Regions from separate parts of the Kutzneria sp. NPDC051319 genome, predicted to be linked through region 2. Evidence: riboswitches for the same ligand, from Rfam matches in the RefSeq annotation. Region 2 holds a riboswitch; each other region holds the start of a gene.
What was found. A riboswitch is a leader RNA that binds a small molecule or an ion and turns the genes downstream of it on or off. The one in region 2 is predicted to bind S-adenosylmethionine.
Positions count from the first base shown of each region.

Region 1: linked by a shared signal. The riboswitch ahead of thrC (threonine synthase) and the one ahead of AB0M73_RS22225 (methionine ABC transporter ATP-binding protein) in region 2 are both predicted to bind S-adenosylmethionine.
Region 3: linked by a shared signal. The riboswitch ahead of AB0M73_RS19730 (aminotransferase class V-fold PLP-dependent enzyme) and the one ahead of AB0M73_RS22225 (methionine ABC transporter ATP-binding protein) in region 2 are both predicted to bind S-adenosylmethionine.

Region 1 is NZ_JBFBAM010000009.1:110,443-116,016, forward strand. Features, by position in the region: gene AB0M73_RS11570 (GntR family transcriptional regulator) at 28-756, shown strand; gene AB0M73_RS11575 (cache domain-containing protein) at 796-1,500, shown strand; gene thrC (threonine synthase) at 1,497-2,759, opposite strand; SAM riboswitch class I at 2,770-2,886, opposite strand; gene holA (DNA polymerase III subunit delta) at 2,975-3,946, shown strand; gene AB0M73_RS11590 (hypothetical protein) at 4,107-5,574, shown strand, end outside.
Region 2 is NZ_JBFBAM010000021.1:4,522-10,095, reverse strand. Features, by position in the region: gene AB0M73_RS22230 (methionine ABC transporter permease) at 1-430, opposite strand, end outside; gene AB0M73_RS22225 (methionine ABC transporter ATP-binding protein) at 427-1,437, opposite strand; SAM riboswitch class I at 1,663-1,753, opposite strand; gene rsmA (16S rRNA (adenine(1518)-N(6)/adenine(1519)-N(6))-dimethyltransferase RsmA) at 2,036-2,881, opposite strand; gene AB0M73_RS22215 (ubiquitin-like domain-containing protein) at 2,899-4,359, opposite strand; gene AB0M73_RS22210 (TatD family hydrolase) at 4,799-5,574, opposite strand, start outside.
Region 3 is NZ_JBFBAM010000017.1:105,085-110,658, forward strand. Features, by position in the region: gene AB0M73_RS19705 (helix-turn-helix domain-containing protein) at 1-131, shown strand, start outside; gene AB0M73_RS19710 (DUF167 domain-containing protein) at 142-396, shown strand; gene AB0M73_RS19715 (potassium/proton antiporter) at 503-1,984, shown strand; gene AB0M73_RS19720 (SRPBCC family protein) at 2,077-2,514, shown strand; gene AB0M73_RS19725 (hypothetical protein) at 2,522-2,797, opposite strand; SAM riboswitch class IV at 2,975-3,091, shown strand; gene AB0M73_RS19730 (aminotransferase class V-fold PLP-dependent enzyme) at 3,130-4,485, shown strand; gene lspA (signal peptidase II) at 4,542-5,063, shown strand; gene AB0M73_RS19740 (RluA family pseudouridine synthase) at 5,101-5,574, shown strand, end outside.

The DNA.
Region 1 (5,574 bases), on a different contig from region 2:
TCGGAGGACGAAAGGGTGAGGGTGGGCATGGGGCAGGCGAGGTCGCACGTGTTTGCGCCGCTGGGCGACCTCGGGCGGGCGGAGGCGGTGACGGCGCGGCTGACGGACGCGATCTCGATGGGGCTGCTGGGGGACGGGGAGCAGCTGCCGAGCGAGGCGGAGCTGGCGGGGCAGTTCGGGGTGGCCACGGTGACGGTGCGGGAAGCGCTGGTGGCGCTGAGACAGCAGGGCCTGGTGGCCACGAGACGGGGGCGCGGGGGCGGGAGCTTTGTGATCACGCCGGACCAGGAGGCGCCGGCGTCGTGGCAGCAGCGGCTGAGGGCGGTGTCGCTGAGTGAGCTGAGGGACATCGGGGACCACTACCTGGCGGTGGCGGGGGCGGCGGCGAGGCTGGCGGCGGAGCGGAGCTCGCCGGAGGACGTGGAGCGGCTGTGGCTGGCGACCGAAGACCTGCGCAATGCCGGAGCTGCGACGAACGACCAGGGCAGCCGGGGGCAGGCGAGGGCGGAGCGGCAGTTCCACCTCGAAGTCGCGGCGGCGGCGCAGTCGCCGAGGCTTACCCACCAAGAAATCCAGCTCCAGGGGGAGCAGGGCGGCCTGCTGTGGCTACCGCAGAGCGGCAACGGGCACGCGGAGCACGGGGCGATCACGGAGGCGATCGCGCGGCAGGACGGGGAGCTGGCCCGGAAGCTGACGGAGGAGCACATCCTGGAAGCGGTGGACCGGCTCGTGGACATGCACCTGAACCTGCTGTAACCCTAAGCGCGGGCCAATCGCGCAGCCGAGGTGGGCATCATGGGCTCTCACGCTGGTGACGAGGTCGTCGAACAGGTCGCGGCGATCGTGGAAAACGTCTTCGACCGGCTGAAGCCGGTGCTGGTGGCGGTGGAGTCGCTGCTGGTGGAGGTGGCGGAGCCCAGAGCCGAGGACTTGGAGCACATCAGGCCGCAGGTGGTGGACGCGCTGGGCGGTCTGGTGATCGGGGCGGGCTATGTGGCGGCGCCGCACGTGCTGACGGACCAGGAGTACGGGTTCGAGTGGTGGACGGCCACGAGCGCGGAGCCGGCGCAGCTGTTCATCAGCCTGGAGCCGGGCAGCGCGAACTTCCTGGACTACACAAGGCAATCCTGGTTCACGGCGTCAAGGGACACGGGCCGGCGGCACGTGAACGGGCCGTACGTGGACTACCTCTGCACGGACGAGTACACACTCACGTTCACGGTGCCGGCGCAGCGGAACGGCGCGTTCGCGGGAGTGGTGGGGGCGGACGTGTTCGTGCGGGAGTTCGAGCACGTGCTGCAGCCGAAGCTCAGGAGCCTGGGATCGCGAGCGGCCCTCGTGAACGCCCAGGGCCGGGTGATCGTCTCCAACAGCGCGAAATCGCCGACGGGATCGCTGATGCGGGACGCGGACGTGCCGGCGTGGTGGAACGCCGGCGCACAGGCGCGCGCCGGCGTTCGTCGCTGTGGAGACGCCCCGATAGTGCTGGTGATGCCTTAGAGACCCAGGGCCTCGATGACGGCGGCGGCGTTGGGCGGCACGGTGGCCTTGGGCCCAATGTGGTCGGCCACGGCGTCGAGGGTCTTGAGCCCGTCGCCGGTGATCAGCAGCACGGTGTCGGCGTCGGGGTCGAGCTGGCCGGTCTCGATGAGCTTCTTCGCGGTCGCGACGGTCACGCCGCCGGCGGTCTCGGCGAAGATGCCCTCGGTGCGGGCCAGCAGCCGGATGCCCTCGACGACCTCCTCGTCGGTGACGTCCTCGACGGCGCCGCCGGTGCGGCGCACGGTGTCCAGCACGTACGGGCCGTCGGCGGGGGCGCCGATGGCCAGCGACCGGGCGATGGTGTCGGGGCGGACCGGCGTCACGACGTCGGTGCCGGCCTTGTAGGCGGAGGCGACCGGCGAGCAGCCGGTGGCCTGGGCGCCGAACACGCGGTACGGGGTGGCGTCGACCAGCCCGAGCTCGCCCAGCTCGCGGAAACCCTTGTCCACCTTGGTCAACTGCGAGCCGGAGGCGACCGGCACCACGATCTGCCCGGGCAGCCGCCAGCCGAGCTGCTCGGCGACCTCGTAGGCCAGGGTCTTGGAGCCCTCGGCGTAGTACGGGCGGACGTTGACGTTCACGAACGCCCAGTCCTCGTGCTCGGCGGCGAGCTGGGTGGCCAGCCGGTTCACGTCGTCGTAGTTGCCGTCCACGGCGATCAGCGCGCCGTCGTAGACCGCGGTGGTGAGGATCTTGGCCTTCTCCAGCGAGGACGGGATGAGCACGACCGACTCCCAGCCGGCGCGGGCGGCCGCGGCGGCCACGGCGTTGGCCAGGTTGCCGGTGGAGGGGCAGGCCAGCACCTTGAAGCCGAGCTGGCGGGCGGCGGCCAGCGCCACGGCGACGACGCGGTCCTTGAACGAGTGCGTCGGGTTGCCGGTGTCGTCCTTGACCCACAGGTTGCGCACGCCCAGGGCGGCGCCGAGGCGGTCGGCCTTGACCAGGCGGGTGAGGCCGGGGTCGGTGTTGGGGTAGGCCTGCACGTCGGTGGGCACGGGCAGCAGGTTGCGGTAGCGCCAGATGGACTTGGGGCCGGCCTCGATGTCCTCGCGGCGCACCCGGCCGAAGTCGTAGGCCACTTCGAGGGGGCCGAAACACTCGCTACAGGCGAACTCGGCGGCCAGCGGGATCTGGTGGCCGCACTCGCGACAGCTCAGGGCACGCGCGGGGCCGAGGTTGAAGGCGGCGGCGGTGCGGGCGTCGACGGTCGAGGTCATGGGAGGTATCTCCTCATCTTTCCCACGTGTGGGTCGGAATTGGCACCGTGATCGACGCACCACAAAGCGTGCGTCGCCGGTTGCCGGGGCTTCAACGGGCCGTTCCCTCTGCCCCTCTGGATGAGCGGTATTCAGTTGTGACCTGCACGGTACGGCACCTCGACCTGGCATCGCCACTCAATCGCCCACCATGCGGGACGTGGAAGGATGGTCGGGTGAGTGCCGCCCCCGAACCGCTGCTGCTCGTGCTCGGCGACGAGGAACTGCTGGTCGAACGGGCCGTGCGGGCCGCGTTGGCGCAGGCCCGCGAGGTCGACCCGACCGCCGATCTGACCCGCCAGCGGGTGACTGACCTCACCCCTCCGGAGCTGGCCGAGCTGCTGAGCCCGTCGCTGTTCGCCGAGGGCCGCGTGGTGGTGCTGGAGGGCGCGCAGGAGGTGGGCAAGGAGATCGCCGACGCGGTCCTGTCCTACGCCAAGGCGCCGTCCGACGGCATCGTGCTGATCGTGCTGCACACCGGCGGCGGCCGGGCCAAGGTGGCCAAGGACCTGCCGGGCGCGCTGAAGAAGGCCGGCGCGGCGGTGGTGGAGTGCTCGAAGATCACCAAGCCGGCCGATCGGGACGCGTTCGTCAAGGACGAGGTGCGGCGGGCCGGCGGCAAGATCGATCCGGCCGGGCTGGCGGCGCTGGTCGAGACCGTCGGCAACGACCTGCGTGAGCTGGCCGCGGCCGCCTCGCAGCTGGTCACCGACAACGACGGCAAGGTCGACGAGGCGGCGGTGCGCCGCTACCACCAGGGCAAGGCCGAGGTGACCGGCTTCGCCGTGGCCGACCTGGCGGTCGTGGGGGATCGGGCCGGCGCGATGGAGGCGCTGCGCTGGGCCATGCTGCTCGGCGTGCCGCACGTGCTGGTGGCCGACGCGCTGGCCGAGGGCGTGCGGACGGTGGCCAAGGTGGCCTCGGCCGGTCGCGGCGACCCGTTCCGGATGGCCGGCGACCTGGGCATGCCGCCGTGGAAGGTGAAGCGGGCGCAGGGCCAGGCCCGCGGCTGGTCGCCGGCCGGGCTGGCGGCGGCGATGCAGGTCGTGGCCGCGCTCAACGCCGACGTGAAGGGTGTGGCGGCCGACGCGGACTACGCGTTGGAGCGGGCTGTGCTCAAGGTGGTCGCGGCGCACCAGATGGGCTGACCGGTCGGGCAGCGCCGACGCGCGAGCGGGCGGTGAGAGCCGAGTTCTGCTCGAATCGCTGCGCCGACGCGCAGCGATCTCCTACCGTGGCGGGGATGCTTCGACGACCCGTGGGATCCGACTGGGGGAAACCAGGGTCGCGACCACGGATAGAGGTCGGATGCGCAAGCTCTTACCATTGCTGTTGGCCGTGTTCACAGTGATCGCCCTGGGGCCGACGGCCCAGGCCCGAATCGCGGAGACCCCGAGCGCCGTGGGCTGGCGGGTGGTGGACGGCCAGGTTGTCTGGACGTCGCCGAAGCCGCTGACCGGCGACGCGCCGGTGGAGTTCTGGTCCGGCGGCAAGCTGCTGGGCCGGGCCAGCCCGAGCCGCGACAACCGTACGTTCTCCTTGCCCGGCAAGGCGATCGGCGATCCGAGCAAGATCGAGGTCCGGGCCGGCGGCCAGCGGCTGGACGCCCCGGACCCGAAGGCCAAGGCCGACTCCCGGGCGCCGGCCGCGCTGCCGCCGTTGCTGCCCAAGGGATCCGTGGACTCCGGCACTCCCGGCCGCTACCAGACGAGCACCGGCGAGTACACGCTCGACCCGGTGCCGCTGCCCGGGCTGAACGGGTCGACCGAGATGCAGGCCGTCGTCGTGGCCCCGAAGAACGCCCCGGGCAACCGCCCGCTGGTGCTGTTCCTGCACGGCCGGCACCAGGCCTGCTACAGCCCGACCGACCCCGAAGCCGATCCCGTGGGTTGGCCGTGCCCGGCCGGCTCCCTGCCGGTGCCGAGCTATCGCGGCTATCTCCAGACCCAGCAGTTGTTGGCATCGCAGGGATACGTGACGGTCTCCATCTCCGCGGACGCTATCAACGCCCTCGACTACCAGGTCGCCGACGGTGGCGCGCAGGCGCGCTCCTCACTGGTCCGGCTGCACCTGGAGCACTGGGCGGACTGGGCCGGCTCTGGTCGCGGCTCGGCGCCGCAGATCGTCAAGGACGCTCCCGTCGCGGACATGTCGAAGGTGTTGCTGGTCGGGCATTCCCGTGGGGGCGAAGGCGTCAACCAGGCGGCGCTGGACAGCCTGGCCCCGCCGCCGTTCGACTCGGGCTACTCGGGCCCGGTCCGCTGGACGATCCGTGGAAACGTGTTCATCGCGCCGACGATCTTCGGCCAGAACCCGACCCCGGACGTGCCGTCGGTGACCTTCCTGCCCGCCTGTGACGGCGACGTCTACAACCTCCAGGGGCAGCAGTACGTCGACTCGACCCGGGGTGTCAGCAAGGGCAAGGCGTTGCACAGTGCCCTGTACATCGCCGGCGCCAACCACAACTTCTTCAACTCCGAGTGGACGCCCGGTGTCTCCACCGCCCCGTCGGTCGACGACTACCACGCCGGCCCCACGCCGAATCCGCTGTGCGACCCCGGTCAGCCCGCCCGCCTGACCGCGCCGCAGCAACGGGCGGTCGGAGCGACCTACGTCGCCGCGGCCGCGCACCTGTTCCTCGACCACGACCTGCGTGTGCAGCCGCTGCTGGACGGGTCCGGGGTGCGGGCGCCGTCGGCCGACCCGGCTCACGTGCTGAGCGCGGCCCTCGGCGCGGAGCGCACACCGGTGGTGATCCCCGATGGGAACACCAAGA
Region 2 (5,574 bases):
GCACGGATCGCACGATGCGGGTCCGGGTGGCGCCGGTGGTGACGGCCGCCTCCACGACGGTCGCGTCCACCTCACGCAGCGCGGACTGGACGAGTCGGCCGAGGAACGGCACCGCCCCGATGGCCAGCGGCACGATGGCCGCGGTCGGGCCGATCGAGGTGCCGATCAGCGGGCGGGTGACAACCTGTTGCAGCAGCACGATGAGCACGATGAACGGCAGCGATCGGCCGAAGTCCACCACGGTGCCCAGGATCCGGTGCAGCAGCGGGACGGGTCTGAGGCCGTCCGGCGCCGACACGTGCAGCAGCACGCCCAGCGGGATCCCGAGCGCCGTGGCGAACAACGTCGCCACGCCGACCATGTACAGCGTCTGGCCGAGCGCGGGGTGGAGCAGGTCGAACACATCGGACCACGGAGTGGTCGGTCTCACGCAGCGACTCCCTGCGGACCCTTCGGGGTCCGTCGAACGAGGGCGCCGGCCTCGGAGATCCACTCGAGCGCGGAGTCGGCCCGTTCGCCGGTCAGGCCCAGCCGGAACCGGGCCACCGGGGTCTCGCCGAGACGGGTCAGTCCGCCGCCGAGCACGGCGAGGTCGACGCCGAACCGGTTGGACGCCTCCGGCAGCAGCGCGCCCACCGCGGCGAAGCCCACCAGCACCACGTCCGCGACGCGGTCGTGGTTGCCGGCGACGCCGTCGGTCTGGTCGAGCGCGGGCAGCAGCGCGTTGGCGGTACGACTGTCCACATCGGACACAAGGTCGAGCAGTTTGCCGTTCTCCACGATCCGGCCGCCGTCGAGCAGCGCCACGTCGTCGCAGATCCGGCGGACGACCGCCATGTCGTGTGTGACAACAACAACCGTGACTCCGAGCTCCGCTCGGGCCCGGTCGAGAACGGTGAGCACGGAGCCGGTGGTCTCCGGGTCCAGCGCCGAGGTGGGTTCATCGGCCAGCAGCACCGCCGGGTTCGCGGCCAGCGCGCGGGCGACCGCGATGCGTTGGCGCTGCCCGCCGGAGAGCTGGTCCGGGTACGACGCGGCCTTGTCCGTCAGGCCGACCAGATCGAGCAGTTCGCCCACGCGACGACGCCGCGTCGGGCCGTCAACACCCGCGGTTTCCAACGGCAGCGCCACATTGCCCGCCGCCGTGCGCTGACGCAGCAGGGAATCCCCTTGCGGCACAACACCGATCTGCCGCCGCGCCGCGCGCAGCCGGTTGCCGTCCAGCGTGACGAGGTCGGTTCCGTCGACGCGGATCGCCCCGCTGTCCGGTCGCTCCAGCAGGGCGATGCAGCGGGCCAGGGTCGACTTGCCGGAGCCGCTCGGGCCCACGACGCCGCACACCGCGCCGGCCTGGACCTCAAGGGTGACGCCGTCCAGCGCGCGCACCGCGCCGCTGCGACTGGGGAAGGATTTGACCAGATTGTCGACAGTGATCACTTTATGCTCCACGGCACGCGCGGCCACGCGCGCTCATGGCGCGCGTATGACCGTCCTTTTTGGACCGTCCTAACCGGACGGGGCGATTAAGGGTGAACCGACAGCAGCGGCGGGTAGGGTGTTACCGGCCGGCCTGACAGCCCGTGGCGGTGCGGCGGCACTGATCGACGACTCGACGGCGGGTGAGCAGCAGAGCTGCGCACACTCGGGCGAGGTCCATGACGTCCTCCATCGGTCCTGGCGGTAGCACCTGCCCGGGGTCGGGTGGTTGCTGCGGCTTCGTCGATCCAGGTCTCTCGGCCGCTCGGGATGGATGCAAGTAGCAGTACACCTGACCGGTATGTGGAAAATCAAGCCATGCCCAGGAAGAACCACGGATCGTTCGGTAAGTCACACCGATGCCCGATGATTGCTCGGTTCGCGACGTATCTCACGGTAGGTTCCCCGGCACCCAGGGTTATCCACAACCCGGCAAGTTATCCACAGGGCGTCCGTTTTCAAGATCGTTCCCAGGGTGGCGGCGATAGGCCAGGCGAAAGTCACGGGGTGGCGGGAAAGAAGCCGGCGGGAGCGGGTGTTGGCCCCAGACGTGGGGAAACTACGCGGCGGCGGCTTCGGCTACGCGGACGAAGTCGGCGATGCCGAGTTGCTCGCCACGCAGGGAGGGGTCGACGCCGGCGGCGGTGAGGAGCTGGCCGGCGCGGTCGGCGGAGCCGGCCCAGCCGGCGAGGGCGGCGCGGAGGGTCTTGCGGCGCTGGGCGAAGGCGGCGTCGACGAGGGTGAAGAGGGCCTCGCGTGACACGGAGGACGGGGCCTCGCGGCGGGTGAAGGCGACGAGGGCGGAGTCGACGTTGGGCACGGGCCAGAAGACGGAGCGGGGCACAGGACCGGCGCGGCGGGCGGAGGCGTACCAAGCGAGCTTGACGCTGGGAACCCCGTAGACCCGACTGCCGGGACCGGCGGCCATGCGGTCGGCGACCTCGGACTGGACCATGACGAGCCCGGTCCGCAGGGACGGCAGCTCGGCCAGCAGGTGCAGGATGATCGGCACGGAGACGTTGTACGGCAGGTTGGCGACCAAGGCCGTGGGGGCGGCGCCGAGCTGGTCGGCGGTGACCCGCATGGCATCGGCGCCGACGACGGTGAGCCGGGACGCGAAGTCGGGGGCGAACTCGGCGGCGGTCGCGGGGAGCCGGGCGGCCAACACCGGATCGATCTCGACGGCGACGACGGCCTGGCACACGGGCAGCAGCGCCAGGGTCAAGGACCCGAGGCCGGGACCGACCTCGAGGGCGACGTCATCGGCGGTGACACCGGAGACGGCGACGATGCGCCGCACGGTGTTGGTGTCGTGCACGAAGTTCTGGCCCAGCTTCTTGGTCGGACGGACGTCCAACTCCTGGGCAAGGGCGCGGACCTCGACGGGTCCCAGCAGTTCGGGCACGAAGCGAGATTCTAGGCTCAGGTCAGGCCGAGCTCGCCGGCGCACTGCCACGGCTGCAGGCCACGGGCCGCCCGCACGCGGTTGGCGATGGCGATCTGCTGCTCACGGGTGGCCAGGTCGGCCCGCGGGGCGTACTGCCCGCCACCGTTGGACAGCCAGGTCGGGTTGTTGAACTGCAGCCCGCCGTAGTAGCCGTTGCCGGTGTTGGCGTGCCAGTTGCTGCTGGACTCGCACACCGCGATGCGGTCCCAGATCTCGTCGCCCGGCAGCGCCTTGGTGCCGTTCTTGACGACCTTCGGCTTCATCGGCGTGATGACCTGCACGCCGATCTGCTGCTTGTCGGTCTGCTTGCCGTTGTGCATGGTGACCCGGTAGGTCACGTTCTGCTTGCCGACCACGCCCGGGTCCATGACCTGGGTGACGCCCTCGTCGAGGGTCGGGTCGTTGACGATCTGCGTCGTCGGCTGGATGTCCTGGTTCTCCTGGACCACCGTGACGCCGTTGCGGCTGACGGTGATCTGGGCGCCGCTGGCCAGCTTGGTGTCCGAGGCCGGAGCGACGTTGTCGTCCGCGCCCAGGGAGATGTTCAGGGACTTGAGCAGCTCCTGGATGGTCACCGCGTAGGTGGTGAGCTGCTTGGGGGCGTTGCCGCCGTCGCTGATGGTGACGGTCTTGGCCGTCTTGACGTCCATCGACATCCCGCTGAGCGGGATCTGCTTGGACGGGTCGACCGAGAGCTTGGCGTTCTCGGTCTTGACGCCCATCTCGCGCAGCGCGTCGGCGACGTTCTGGGCCTTGACCCACTGGGTCTTGGACACACCGTCCACGGACACGGTCATGGTGCGGCCGCGCTGCAGGACGATCTTGCCGCCGTCGGCGATGGAGGAGTTGGCCGAGGGCATCAACGAGTCGTGCGCGCCGGCGGACAGGCCCTGCTTGGCCAGCACGTCGCCGACGGTGCCGGAGTACGTGTGCACGGTCATCTCGTGGCCGTCGACATCGACGGTGACGGCCTTGTCCATGGCCAGCGCGGTGGCGCCGCCACCGGCCAGGCTGACCAGGGTGGCCATGACGGCGGCCTTGATGAACCGGCGCTTCCACGGCGACTTGGCTTCGAGATCGGTCTTGACGACCGTCTTGCGCAGCGGCTCGGGGACGAGGTTGGCGTCCTGGAGGCCCTCTTCGAGCTCTTCCCAGCACTGGCCCAGGCCCTCGGTGAGGGGACCGGCGTCGTCACGGATGATCGGCAAGACCGTGGTCTTGGCGTTCATCAGCTCGAGCAGCTGGTCGAGCTCCATGTTGACGGAGTTGAGGATGTCCTGGGCGTCCGGCCCGAGGACGTCCATCACGTCCTGGGTGGAGACGTACGCCCCGCCGGGCACGAACTGGCGGGTGGACTCGAGCTCGGCCTCCCAGTCCCAGTCCCAGTCGAGGTCCGGCCGCACTGCGGTCCAGCCTGAGGACTGGCGCTCGGCCACGGCCACCCCGGTGTGGGGTGCCCAGAAGCTCTGAGCGCTCTGCGCCTGAGTCGGCGCTTCCTCGGACGCGCGCGGTCTACGGTGCCTACCGGTCCCAGTCACGGGGTCGTTACCTCCGAAAAGCCGATGATCCGCGAAGAGTTCCGCGGCTGGTCTCGCCTAGCCGACGTCAGCCGCTGGTACTTCTCCTCGCTTCACTCGGGTCTCGTGCTCCGACTTGCCTTGTCTGTCGTCCCGTAGTCAACGCCGTCCAGCTGGTCCCTCGCGGGCCCCGGCTGTCCCCGACGAACGCCGACCTGACTGCGGGCCGGTGGTTGGACATCGCTGTCCGACCCACCGATCACGGGACCGTAACGGAGGTCGAGCGTGTGAGCAAACATTCCCGGGGTTGTTGTGTCTCCAGTCACACCACAGGGTGATTCTTTCTCCGTACACACCGTCATACGCCCAGGCCGAAGACTCGGTTCACCGTTGCGGTGACGATTGTTGCCAACTCACCGACGTGCACTCCCCGTAGATCAGCGAGCTCACGGAGCGTGTACGCGGCGCAGTACGGCTCGTTCGGACGACCCCGGAACGGGTGCGGCGTCAGGAAAGGCGCGTCGGTCTCCACAAGCAACTGTTGTAGGGGGACAACCATTGCCGCGTCCCGCAACGGTTTCGCGTTGCGGAACGTGACCGTGCCCGAGAACGACAGCACGTAACCATTGGCCACGCAGCGTCGCGCCAGATCCGCGTCGCCGGAAAAGCTGTGGAACACCACGGTCTCCGGGGCGCCCTCCTCGTCCAGGATGCGCATCACGTCCTCGTGCGCGTCCCGGTCGTGGATCATCAGCGGCTTGCCCAGGCGCTTGGAAAGCTCGATGTGCCAACGGAAAGCGTCCTGCTGGGCATCGTGCGGGGCGTAGTCCCAGTAGTAGTCCAAACCGGTCTCGCCGATCGCCACCACCCGCGGGTGCGCGGCCAGCGCGGCCAACTCGTCCCGCTCGGCGTCGCCGAAGTCCTTGGTACGCGTGGGATGCAGGGCGACGGCGGCGAAAACGCGATCGTCCCAAGTGGACGCTTCGACGGCCCAGCGTGCGGCGGCCATGTCATCGGCGACGGTGATCGCGTGGCCGATGCCCGCCGCCTCGGCACGGTCCATCATGGACCGGACATCGGCGGAATCCTTGGCGCCACAGGCTTCCAGATGAGTGTGGGCGTCGACCGCCGACA
Region 3 (5,574 bases), on a different contig from region 2:
CCGCCCGTGAGCGGGCTCTGCAGATGCACACGTTTCTGCTCGGACACGTGCAGATGGTGCGGCGCGGCGTGGAGATCAGCGATCCCGTCGAGTACGCGCGCGACGCCTTCCGGCTGCTGACCGCGCCGTAGGATTCGATTCGTGAAGTTCGCTGTGCGCGTAAAACCCGGTGCGCGGCGGGAGGCCGTCGGCGGCGTGTGGGGCGACGGGGCGCTGATCGTGGCCGTCGCCGCGCCGGCCGTGGAGGGCAAGGCGAACGAGGCCGTGCGCAAGGCGCTGGCCGGCGCATTCGGGATCCGCCGTCAGGACGTGCTCATCGTGTCCGGCGAGCGCAGCCGGGACAAACTCGTGGAGCTGCCGGACGCCTACGACCGGTTGCGCGAACTTCTAGGATAACACCGAGTTGCAGTGTCCACTGTGGACATCCACAGTGGCCGATTAGTACTTTTCCGTGATCGTCACGCACACTGTTCATGCCGACAGGTGACATCCGGGAGGTGGGATGCCTACTCTTTCGACAGCGCTCGGTATAGGTGCGGCGGTACTCCTGCTCTCCGTGTTCGCCGTGCGCGTATCGGTGCGCCTCGGTCTGCCCTCGCTCCTGCTGTACCTGGGCATCGGCCTGCTCATCGGCGAGGCCGGCTTCGGGATCCGCTTCGACAACGCCGCGCTCACCCAGTCGCTGGGCATCGCCGCGCTGGTGCTGATCCTGGCCGAGGGCGGGCTCACCACGCGGTGGTCGGCCGTGAAAAGCTCGCTGGGGCAGGGAATCGCACTGTCCACAGTGGCGGTCGCGGTCAGCATCGCCGTCACCGGCTTCGCGTTACACCTGTTGCTGGGCCTCGACTGGCGAATGGCCCTGCTGTGGGGCGCCGTGCTGTCCTCCACCGACGCCGCCGCCGTGTTCAGCGTGCTGCGCGGGGTCGGCGTCTCCAAGCGGCTGGTCGGCGCGCTGGAGCTGGAATCCGGCCTCAACGACGCGCCCGTGTTCATCGCCGTCGTGCTGCTCGTCGCCGCCGATCCGGTGGGCTGGACCACGCCGCTGCTCGCCGTCTACGAGCTCGGCATCGGCGCCGCCGTCGGCATTCTCGTCGGCTGGCTCGGCGCTTTCGGGCTGAGACGCGCGGCCCTGCCGGCGACCGGCCTCTATCCCGTCGCCACCGTCGCCATGTGTGTGCTGGCCTATGCGTTCGGTGACCTCGTGCACGCCTCCGGCCTGCTGGCCACGTACGTCACCGGCCTGGTGCTCGGCAATTCCCGGCTGCCGCACCGTTCCGACACCCTCTCCTTCGCCGAGGGACTCGGCTGGCTGGCCCAGATCGGCCTGTTCGTCTTGCTGGGCCTGTTCGCCTCACCCGCCCGGCTGCTGAGCGCCCTCGTGCCGGCCCTGGTCGCCGGGGCCGTGTTGCTGCTGCTGGCCCGGCCCTTGTCCGTGCTGCTGTCCATGACCCCGTTCCGCGTGAAGTGGCGGGAACAGGTCTTCCTGTCGTGGTCCGGGCTTCGCGGCGCCGTGCCCATCGTGCTGGCCCTGATTCCGTTGACCCAGGGCGTTCCCGGTGCCCAGCACCTGGTCGACGCGGTGTTCGTGCTCGTGGTCGTGCTGACGTTGATCCAGGGCGGCACCCTGCCCCTGGTCGCCCGATGGCTCGGTCTCGTCAAAACCGGTGACACACAGGAGATCGAAGTCGACTCCGCGCCGCTGGACACCCTGGGCGCCGAGCTCTTGCAGGTGCGGGTGCAGCCCGGATCCAAGCTCCATGGCGTGTATCTCTCGGAGCTCCGGCTGCCGGTGGGGGCCACCATCAGCCTCATCGTCCGTGGCGAGGCCGGTTTCACGCCCAAGTCGACCACGCGGCTCCAGGAAGAGGACCAACTCCTCGTCGTGGCCACCGACGACGCCCGCGACGCCACCGAGCGCCGCATCCGCGCCGTCGACCGCGCAGGCCGTTTCGCCCGCTGGAAGGGCGAATCGGGGCGAGACTGAACCCCCGCGAGTCCCGCTCTCCGACACACCGAAATACGGTTTCGCGCACACCTACGAGGTAACCCCGGGCGGCGCGGGAGCGACAAACGAGCATGGCCGTCGACGTCCGGACCGAGATCGTCATCGACGCCCCGCTCGCGCGGGTCGCCGACTACGCGGCCGGCCCGGGCAATGCCCCGGAGTGGTACGTCAACATCCGCTCCGTGCGCTGGGAGACCGAGCCGCCGGTGGCCGTCGGCTCGCGGGTGGCCTTCGTGGCGCGGTTCCTCGGCCGGGAACTGGCCTACACCTACGAGATCGTCGAACATGAGCCCGGTTCACGGCTGGTCATGCAGACCGCCCAGGGGCCGTTCCCGATGCGGACGACCTACACCTGGGAGGCGGTCGGGCCCACGCGGACACGGATGACGCTGCGTAACAGCGGGTCGCCGTCCGGCTTCGCCACCGTGGCCGCGCCGATGATGGCGATGGAGATGCGCCGGGCCAACCGCAAGGACCTGGCCAACCTGAAGACCCGGCTGGAGTCCTGACGCGGGATCAGCTCAGGGTGCCGGCGAACAGGGCGCGGTGCACCGCCAGGTAGGCGGGGCAGGGGAACGCCGGGCGGGGCTGCCACCAGTGGTCGGGGCGGCAGGCGCCGCAGCGGCCGGCCGGGTCCGGGGAGTGCTCGCTGAGCAGGGTGGCGACGGCGTCGACGACGCGGGGGAGCTGGGCCCGGGTGACGCCGCTGACGATGCGGTCGTCGGGATCGAGGGCGAGGTCGGCGAGCATCGCCAGATGGCGACTGAGCTCGTCGTCGAGCTCGCGGAACATGACTACCTCCGGGCGGTCGGCCACACGTGGTGCGCCGCCGAGTCTGCGCCGGGCGGGCGGCAAATGGACCGGGCCTTCACCCCTCCGGGAACAGAAACACCCGTTAGTGACGGCTCTCACGATGTGAGAGGACGTCTCGACGGATCCGCGCACGGTCGGTTACCGTGGTCGACGTTAGGTCATGAGTGCCAGCGTCAAGCCCCGGCTTGCTGGCCGGCAACCCTCCTCCGCGGTGGGGTGCCCCGGGTGAGGACCAGGCCCTGTCGCACCAGGCGACAAGGGCAAGCGCGGACCCGGGTGCAGTGCGGGTCCCTGACCCGAGGAGCACCCCCGTGACCATCGCGATCCCGCCGGCCCGCAACACGGACAAGACCATCCCGACCGTGCCGGCAGTGGTCGGGGCCCGCCTGTCCGTGCCGCTGGTGACCGGAGACCGCGTCACGTACGCCAATCTCGACCACGCGGCCAGCGCCCCGTGTCTGGAGCAGGTCCGCGACGCGGTGGACGAACTGCTGCCCTGGTACGCGAGTGTGCACCGTGGCGCGGGATTCGCCTCGCAGGTGTCCACAAAGGTCTATGAGCAGGCCCGGAACACGTTGCGGCGCTTCGTGGGCGCCCGTAGCAGCGACACGGTGGTGTTCACCCGCAACACCACGGACGCCCTCAACCTGCTGGCGAAGTCGTTGCCGCGCCGCACTTCCGTGGTGCTGTTCGACACCGAGCACCACGCGGCGCTGCTGCCCTGGCGCGGCCCGAACGTCCGTCGCATTCAGACTCCGGAGTCGGCGGCCGCGGCCGTGCCGGCGCTGGAGGCGGCGCTGAAGCTGTGCCCGGAGGGCCCGCGCCTGGTCGTGGTCACGGGGGCCTCGAACGTCACGGGCGAGCTGTGGCCGGTGGCCGAGCTGGCCCAGGTGGCCCGGCGCTTCGGGGCGCGCATCGCCCTGGATGCCGCGCAGCTCGCGCCGCACCGCCCGGTGGACATCAAGGCCCTCGACGTCGACTACGCCGTGCTGTCGGGCCACAAGCTGTACGCCCCCTACGGCGCCGGCGCGCTGATCGGCCGGGCCGACTGGCTGCAGGCGGCCGAGCCGTACCTGGTCGGCGGCGGCGCCACCAAGAGCGTCGTCGACTGGGGCGACCACCTCGGCGTCGCGTGGTCGGCCGTGCCGGAGCGGCATGAGGCGGGGTCGCCCAACGTCGTCGGCGTGCACGCGCTGGCCGCGGCCTGCGACACGATCACCCGCCACGGCTGGGACCGCATCGTCGCCCACGAGCAGGCGCTGCTGACCCGGCTGCGTGAGGGCCTCAAGACCGTCCCCGGCCTGCACGAGCTGGCCATCTTCCAGGGCGACAACGACCGCGTCGGCGTCGTCAGCTTCACCGTCCACGGCCACGAGGCCGGCCTGATCGCCGCCGCGCTGTCCGCGGAGTACGGCATCGGCGTCCGTGACGGCGCCTTCTGCGCGCACGTGGCGACCCGGCGCCTGCTGGAGCGCGTGGAGGCCACTGAGCAGCGCGCGCTGCGGGCCAGCCTGGGCCTCGGCAGCACCGTGGAGCACGTGGACCGTCTCGTCGCCGCGCTGCGTGAACTCGTCACCAACGGGCCGAAGTGGACGTACGTGCAGGAGGACGGCAGGTGGGTGCCGGCCGACGACAACCGGCCGCTGCCGCCCTTCGTCGCCGCCTGAGGGACAATGGCCCGGTGAGCACCGAGCCCAACACCGAACCGGTCGCGGCGCAGCGGCTGCTGCCCCGCCGGATCGGCATGCTGGTGACAGCGGCTGTCGTCGCCCTGGCGCTGGACATCGTCACCAAGGCACTGGTCGTCGCGAACCTCGAGGGCAAGCCGCCGCTCGAACTCGCCGGCGGCCTGGTCTACCTGGACGTGATCCGCAACCCGTACGCCGCGTTCTCGCTCGGCGTCACGGGCATGACGTGGGTGTTCAGCGTGATCTGCGTCGGCGTGCTGGCCGCGATCGTCTGGGTCGCGCCCCGGCTGCGCTCGCGCGGCTGGGCCGTCGGCCTCGGCTTCGTGTTCGGCGGCGCCCTCGGCAACCTGCTGGACCGCATCTTCCGGGCCCCCGGCGCGCTGCAGGGGCACGTCGTCGACTTCATCTCCGTGTTCGGGCCCAACGCCCAGTACTTCCCCGTGTTCAACTTCGCCGACTCGGCCATCTGCGTCGGCGGCGCGCTCATCGTGCTGATGGCCATCCTGGGCCGCGACTACGACGGCCGCTCCACGCGAGAGGCCAAGACCAGTGAGTGACCTTCGCGAGCTGCCCGTGCCCGACGGCCTCGACGGCATGCGCGTCGACGCCGGCCTGTCCAAGCTGCTCGGCCTGTCCCGCACCACCGTCGCCACCCTCGCCGACTCCGGCGACGTGGTGGTCGACGGCCGCGCCGTCGGCAAGTCCGACCGCCTGATCGCCGGCTCGTGGCTGGAGGTCACGCTGCCCGCGCCCGCGCAGCCCGTCACCGTGCAGGCCATTCCCGTCGAGGGCCTCGTCGTGCTGCACGAGGACGACGACGTGGTGGTGGTCGACAAGCCGGTGGGCGTGGTCGTGCACCCCACCCCCGGCTGGACCGGCCCGACCGTGCTCGGCGGCCTGGCCGCCGCCGGCATCCGGATCTCCACCTCCGGCGCGGCCGAGCGGCAGGGCGTGGTGCACCGGCTGGACGCCGGCACCACCGGTGTGATGGTCGTGGCCAAGAGCGAGCACGCTTACACCGTGCTGAAGCGGGCGTTCAAGGAGCGCACCGTGGACAAGGTCTACCAC